Regions from separate parts of the Bradyrhizobium sp. AZCC 1678 genome, predicted to be linked through region 2. Evidence: predicted binding sites of a transcription regulator. Region 2 holds the regulator's gene; each other region holds the start of a gene.
The links. Region 2 encodes PhoB, which activates phosphate uptake and scavenging genes when phosphate is short. Its sites were predicted from a motif close to TGTCATNNANCTGTCAT; they were not measured.

Region 1 (2,260 bases), 2.3 Mb from region 2:
ACATGGTCAGCCTCCCCTCACGAGCCGCGTCGTGCGCGGTATGGCGACGATGGAATCGTCATGAACCAGCACGACATCGATGCCGCGCGGAAACAGTGCGGCGTTTATGGCCAACCGCTCGAACAGATCACGCGGCTGGATTGAAGCGCGAAGCGCTGCCGAGCCGTCGATGCCGGGGCCCTGCAGCTCGACCACGGGGCCATCCGTCAGGCTCTCGACCTGCAGGATCAGCGTTGTCGAACGGTCCGGATATTCATTGCTGCCGAACGCGAAGCGATCGAGCGCCGGCAGGCTCTGCGGATCGCCTATCAATGCAAAACTGGCGATCGACGAATCCACAACGACCAGCGCGCTGGTGTGGAACTTGAGCCACTTGGCGACATCAGCTGCGGCCGACATCCGGCCGTCGAGCCAGACCGGCGTATCGTGGTCGAACAAGGTCAGCGCGATGGCGGCGGCGCCACGCATCATCGTATCAGGCCCGCCCGCTGCAAGCTGGACGCGCTGGACGCTGCCCGGACACGCCATCGCATCCATCACGGAACGGAAGACCGATTGCGCCGACAACACCTTGTCGGCAAATCCTGCGGGCAGTTCGGCAACGCTCGTCATGTCAGCCCTCACCCCGCACCAGTGTGTAGAAATCGACCCGTGTTGCCGCGGCCTCTGCGACCTTGCGGTTTCGTTTTTCGATCATCGCCGCACGCAGCGGTGCAACGACCTGGGTTTCGATCGCGCCAGCAAGCTCAGCCGACTGCACCATGGCGTCGCAAAGCGCGATCAGCCGGGCCTTCTCCCGATCGCGGCCGAGCGTGTAGCCAAAACCGACCTCGCCGGTCGACAGCCGCACCGCGGCACGCGATACTGTCGCTTCGCCGAGATTGAACGGCGCGCCGTCGCCGCCGACGCGGCCGCGCACCATGACGAGCCCATTCTCGGGCGCGCGCAGGTCTTCGTGCGCGGGCAACGCGACCATTCCGAGACGCCCTTCTATGTCGGCCGTTGCAGAATGAGCCAGCACCGCCATCACGGCCCTGCGCCGCGCCTGCCCGCCACCCTTGTTTTCCATACTTTCGTCGCTCACCATCATATCGGCCTTGCCGGAATCAAGTTGTCTATGATACTAGACAACTTGATAACGAAGCGCCATGACGATTTCGTGACAATGAGGTGATTTTTCCAGATGGCCCGCTTTACGCCATGAGCATCCAGGATACGCCCTCCGGCGTCGCGCTGTGGCGGCAGGTCGCCGACGGCATCGAACGCGGCATCGCCGACGGCCGCTTTGTTGGCGGCGAAAAGCTGCCGGGCGAGATGGAGATCGCCGAAACCTATCGGGTCAACCGCCACACCGTTCGCCGAGCGCTCGCCACGCTCGCTGAACGCGGCCTGGTGCGCGCCGAGCGCGGCAGCGGGACCTATGTCGAGACCCGGCGCCTCGCCTACCCCCTGCACTCGCGAACGCGGTTTTCCGAAATCGTCGGCGCCGGCGGCCGCGAGCCGCGCGGCCAATTCATCGACGCGACCGAGGAAGCCGCTACGCGCGAGCTGGCGCGGGAACTCGGACTGAAGACCGGGGCACCCCTGATCCGGATCGAATCGGTGCGGCTAGCCGACCGCGCGCCGATCTGCGTCAGCACCACCTGGCTTTCGGCCGAACGCTTTCCCAACGCCGGGAAGGTGTTTGCCAATGTGCGTTCGATGACCAAGCTAGTGGCGCATTACGGTATCCGGGATTTTCGCCGTGCGTCGACCCGGATCACCGCCGGTATCGTTGACGCGACCGACGCCGCGCGGTTGGACCTCGCGCTCGGACGTCCCGTGCTCGTGGTCGACAGCACCGACGTCGATACCGGCGGCGAGCCGCTGACGACCAAGCGTTCGCGCTTTGCTGCGGAACGCGTCGAGTTTTTGGTGGAGAATAGTTGACAGCTCGTAGGGTGGGCAAAGCGAAGCGTGCCCACCCTTTATGCCAAAGATTCGGAAAGATGGTGGGCACGCTTCGCTTTGCCCACCCCACTGAGTTACGGATTCATCACGCGATTGCCCGCTGTCCGATGATGGCAAAGCGCAATTTGCCCGAGATCCAGTCGATCGCGGCGACCGCGACCAAAATCATCAGGATCAGGAACGAGACCTTCTGCCACTCCAGCACCCGGATCTGCTCGGCCAGCTGCAAGCCGATGCCACCCGCGCCGACGATACCGATGATGGTGGCCGAGCGGGTATTCGATTCAATGAAATAGAGCACCTGCCCCGC
Region 2 (2,260 bases):
GAACGATTTCCAGCCACTGAAGCTGATCCGCGGCCTCGAGCACATGACCGATCTGGTGCAGTCGCAGGTCAAGTCGGTGCTGGATGCCTATGCGGCGCACGACCTGCCGGCGGCGATGGCGGTCTGGAAGGGCGACGAGGAAGTCGACGCCATCTGCACCTCGCTGTTCCGCGAACTTCTCACCTACATGATGGAAGATCCGCGCAACATCTCGTTCTGCATTCATTTGATGTTCTGCGCCAAGAACATCGAACGGATCGGCGACCACGCCACCAACATCGCCGAAACCGTATTCTACATGATCGAGGGACAGCAGATGCTCGACCAGCGCCCCAAGGGCGACATGACGACGTTTGCGACCACGATACCGAATAGCTGAGGGATACAAGAATGAGCGCGCGCATAATGGTGGTCGAGGACGAGGAAGCGCTGACCACGCTGTTGCGCTACAACCTCGACGCTGAAGGCTATGACGTCGAAACCGTCGCCCGCGGCGACGACGCCGATACGCGGCTGAAGGAGCGCGTGCCGGATCTCGTCGTGCTCGACTGGATGCTGCCGGGGCTGTCAGGCATCGAACTCTGCCGCCGCCTGCGCGCCCGGCCGGAGACCAAGCAATTGCCGATCATCATGCTCACGGCACGCGGCGAGGAGAGCGAGCGGGTGCGGGGCCTGGCGACCGGCGCCGACGATTACATCGTCAAGCCGTTCTCGGTGCCGGAGCTGCTGGCGCGGGTGAAGGGCCTGTTGCGGCGGGCAAGTCCCGAGCGGCTCGCCACCGTGCTCACCTATGGCGACATCGAACTCGACCGCGAAAAACGCCGCGTCGCGCGTTCGGGCCGCTCCATCGATCTCGGCCCGACCGAGTATCGCCTGCTGGAATTTTTTCTCGAGCATCCCGGCCGCGTCTTCAGCCGCGAGCAGTTGCTCGACAGCGTCTGGGGCCGCGACATCTATATCGACGAGCGCACCGTCGACGTCCACATCGGCCGCCTGCGCAAACTGCTCAACCCGGGCCGCGAACAGGACCCGATCCGCACCGTGCGCGGCGCGGGGTATGCGCTGGATGACAGGTTTGCGAAGGTGGAGTAGGGCGCGACCGAAGTCAGCCCCGCGCAAGAACGATATCGAAATTCAGAACGCGATGGTCTGCTCCATCTTCCGATGGAAGTGGCTCTGCAATCAGCAGATCGGGACGCAGCGCAGCGTTGAGCAGCCTGTCGCAGGCATTGAGCGGCTCGCCGGGAAAATACATCTGGGTGATCAGCCGCTCGAATCGGCCGTGAACTTCGAAGTGGATATGAGGCGGGCGCATCCAATCTGGACCTGCGGGATAAGCTCCAGGCTTGACGGTTTTGATCCGATAGACGCCGTCGTTATCAGATAGAATGCCGACGCAACCGACAAAGCGTGGATCGAGCGGCGCGGGATTGAGGTCGTTGGCATGCACGTAGCGGCCAAAAGTGTTGGCCTGCCAGATCGTGACGGGTACCCCGCGAACGGGTTCGCCGTCGAGATTGAGCACCCTCCCTGTGACCTCGATGATTTCTCCCTGCGCACACCCTTCGAAACCCCTGACCGAGGTCAGGTCGGCTTGTGAGGCTGGCGTCTGCCCGGTCGGGAAGTAGGGACCGAGAATCTGGTCCGGTGTCCGGTGCAGCCGCGTGCCCGTTGAGTTGTCCATGACCCCCTCAATCTTCTGGCGTAAAGCCGGAGGCCTGGACGATTGGGCCCCAGCGGTCGAAATCGGATTTGATCAGTTGCGCAAATTCCTTCGGCGTTTGGCCGGCGGGATCTACGGAAAGCTTGGCCAAGGCCGTTTTGAAGGCGTCGGTGTTCACCACCGCGCGGATCGCCTCATTGAGGCGGTTCACCGTTCCGGCAGGCGTATTTGCCGGAACGAAGACGCCAAACCACTCGTTGGCTTCCAGCGCGGAATATCCGGCCTCCCGAACCGTCGGCACATCGAGAAGCAGCGGGGATCGTTGCGATCCAGTTGTCGCCAGTGCCCTTATGGCGCCGGATTGCACATGCGGCAGTGCAGTGCCGATTGGATAGATCGTAGCGGCGATTTGACCGCCGATCAGATCCTGAATGCCGCCGGGGCCGCCATAGGGCAGATGCACGAATTCGAACCTGCCCGCTTTGGCCAGGCTCACGCCGGTGAAGTGCAGCATCGACCCGGCCGCCGCCGTACCGTAGGTGGCTTGCTTGGGATTAGCCGCGCACCATTTCACGAAATCGGCCAGCGTCCTGACGT
Region 3 (2,260 bases), 3.8 Mb from region 2:
CCGCGCTCGCCGGCGTGCTGTCGGCGCCGATCAACCAAGTGCGGCCGCTGATGGGCGCCGACCTGATCATCGTGGTGTTCGCGGTGGTGGTGATCGGCGGCATGGGATCGATCATGGGATCGATCATCACCGGATTTGCACTCGGCGTGATCGAAGGATTGACCAAGTATTTTTATCCCGAGGCTTCCAACACCGTGGTGTTTGTCCTGATGGTGCTGGTGTTGCTGGTGAAGCCTGCGGGACTGACCGGACGGGCGGCCTGACATGAGCGCATTGACTGACGACACACTGCCGGTAACGCCGCGCGCGATGCGCGACGAGATGATGGTATTCGCGGCGATGGCGGTGCTGCTGGGGCTGGTGCCGCTGACCGGCATCTATCCGTTCTTCGTGATGCAGGCCCTGTGCTTCGCGCTGCTCGCCTGCGCGTTCAACCTGTTGATTGGCTATGGCGGCCTGCTGTCATTTGGCCACGCGATGTTTCTGGGAACTGCGGGCTACTGCACGGCGCATGCGCTCAAGGTCTGGGGTGTGACGCCGGAAATCGGAATTCTGGTCGGCGTCGCCGGCGCTGCCGCGCTTTCGGTCGTGACCGGCTTCATCTCGATCCGCCGGCAGGGCATCTACTTCTCGATGATCACGCTCGCGCTGTCGCAGCTCCTTTACTTCATCTACCTGCAGGCGCCGTTCACCCATGGCGAAGACGGCATCCAGGGCATTCCGCAGGGCTATCTGTTCGGGATATTCAATCTCGCCAAGCCCACGGTGCTTTACTACGTCGTGCTGGCCGGTTTCCTCGGCGGCTTCCTCCTGATCTACCGCACCATCAACTCGCCGTTCGGCGAGGTGCTGAAGGCGATCCGCGAGAACGAGCCGCGCGCGATCTCGCTGGGTTACAAGACCGACCAATACAAGCTGCTCGCCTTCATCCTTTCCGGAACCATTGCGGGCTTTGCCGGTTCGCTAAAGGTGTTCGTGGCGCAGAACGCCTCGCTCACCGACGTGCACTGGACGATGTCGGGTGAAATCGTGCTGATGACGCTGGTCGGCGGCCTCGGCACCATTTTTGGGCCGGTCGTCGGCGCCTTCGTCATCATCGCCATGCAGCAATATCTGGCCGGGTTCGGGCAGTGGGTGACGGTGATCCAGGGCGTCATCTTCGTCGCCTGCGTGCTGACCTTCCGCCGCGGCGTGATCGGCGAGATCGCGCATTATTTCCGCCGATCCCTGTAAAACGGCTGGTTTTGGCGCCTCACAAAGCAGTGGATGACCCGGTTGCCGGGTCGCCTCGTGGCGCGCTTTTCCCTCGAATGGTCTATGACAGTTTTGTGACAGGCCGCCCGGGCGGCCATTTCTGAGTGACGGAAAAATGCCCATGCTGCGCTGGTTTCGTGCCTTTTTGCCCAAGGAGGAGCGGTTTTTTGAACTGTTTGCCCGCCACGGCCAGACGGTCGTGCAGGGCGCGCTGGCGCTTCAGGACATGCTGCGCGGCGGCGACGAAACACCGGTGTTCTGCCAGCGCGTCAACCAGTTCGAAAATGACGCCGACGGCATTACCCGTGAGGTGCTGACGGCGGTCCGGCGCACTTTCATTACCCCGTTCGACCGCGGCGACATCAAGAACCTGATCACGGCGATGGACGATGCGATCGATCAGATGCAGCAGACCGCGAAGGCGGTGGTGCTGTTCGAGGTCCGCACTTTCGAGCCGCCGATGCGCGAGATCGGGACGCTGCTGGTCGAGTGCGCCAATCTGGTCGGTCGTGCGCTGCCGCTGATGCAGTCGATCGGCAACAACGTCGCGATGCTGAGCGCCATTACCGAGGAAATCGGAAAGCTGGAGGGCCGCATCGACGATCTCCACGATATTGGATTGAAGGAACTGTTTCTCAAGCATCGCAGCGGCAACTCGATGGATTTCATCGTGGGCGCCGAGATCTACAAGCATCTTGAGAAAGTATCCGACCGCTTCGACGACGTCGCCAATGAGATCAACTCCATCGTGATCGAACAGGTATAGGGCAGGGCCATCACGTGGATGCCACCCTCGCTCTTCCGGTTCTGGTCTTCCTGATCGCGGTCGCGCTGCTGTTCGACTTCCTCAACGGCTTGCACGACGCCGCCAATTCGATCGCAACGATCGTGTCGACCCGGGTGCTGCGCCCGCAATATGCGGTGCTCTGGGCCGCCTTCTTCAATTTCATCGCTTTCCTGGTGTTCGGGCTCCACGTCGCCAATACGATCGGCACCGGCATCATCG

Region 1: phnF (phosphonate metabolism transcriptional regulator PhnF) is a predicted target of PhoB. The motif match lies at 1,149-1,165, and genes of this name have one in related genera.
Region 3: V1294_RS24245 (DUF47 domain-containing protein) is a predicted target of PhoB. The motif match lies at 1,318-1,334, and genes of this name have one in related genera.

Annotation. Positions count from the first base shown of each region.
Region 1 covers NZ_JAZHSE010000001.1:3,602,333-3,604,592, reverse strand. Annotated here, with positions in the region: gene V1294_RS17030 (carbon-phosphorus lyase complex subunit PhnI) at 1-4, opposite strand, end outside; gene phnH (phosphonate C-P lyase system protein PhnH) at 7-612, opposite strand; gene phnG (phosphonate C-P lyase system protein PhnG) at 614-1,087, opposite strand; gene phnF (phosphonate metabolism transcriptional regulator PhnF) at 1,201-1,929, shown strand; gene phnE (phosphonate ABC transporter, permease protein PhnE) at 2,036-2,260, opposite strand, start outside.
Region 2 covers NZ_JAZHSE010000001.1:1,295,693-1,297,952, forward strand. Annotated here, with positions in the region: gene phoU (phosphate signaling complex protein PhoU) at 1-379, shown strand, start outside; gene phoB (phosphate regulon transcriptional regulator PhoB) at 391-1,092, shown strand; gene V1294_RS06100 (protocatechuate 3,4-dioxygenase) at 1,106-1,684, opposite strand; gene V1294_RS06105 (tripartite tricarboxylate transporter substrate-binding protein) at 1,692-2,260, opposite strand, start outside.
Region 3 covers NZ_JAZHSE010000001.1:5,090,626-5,092,885, reverse strand. Annotated here, with positions in the region: gene V1294_RS24255 (branched-chain amino acid ABC transporter permease) at 1-263, shown strand, start outside; gene V1294_RS24250 (branched-chain amino acid ABC transporter permease) at 265-1,233, shown strand; gene V1294_RS24245 (DUF47 domain-containing protein) at 1,376-2,020, shown strand; gene V1294_RS24240 (inorganic phosphate transporter) at 2,035-2,260, shown strand, end outside.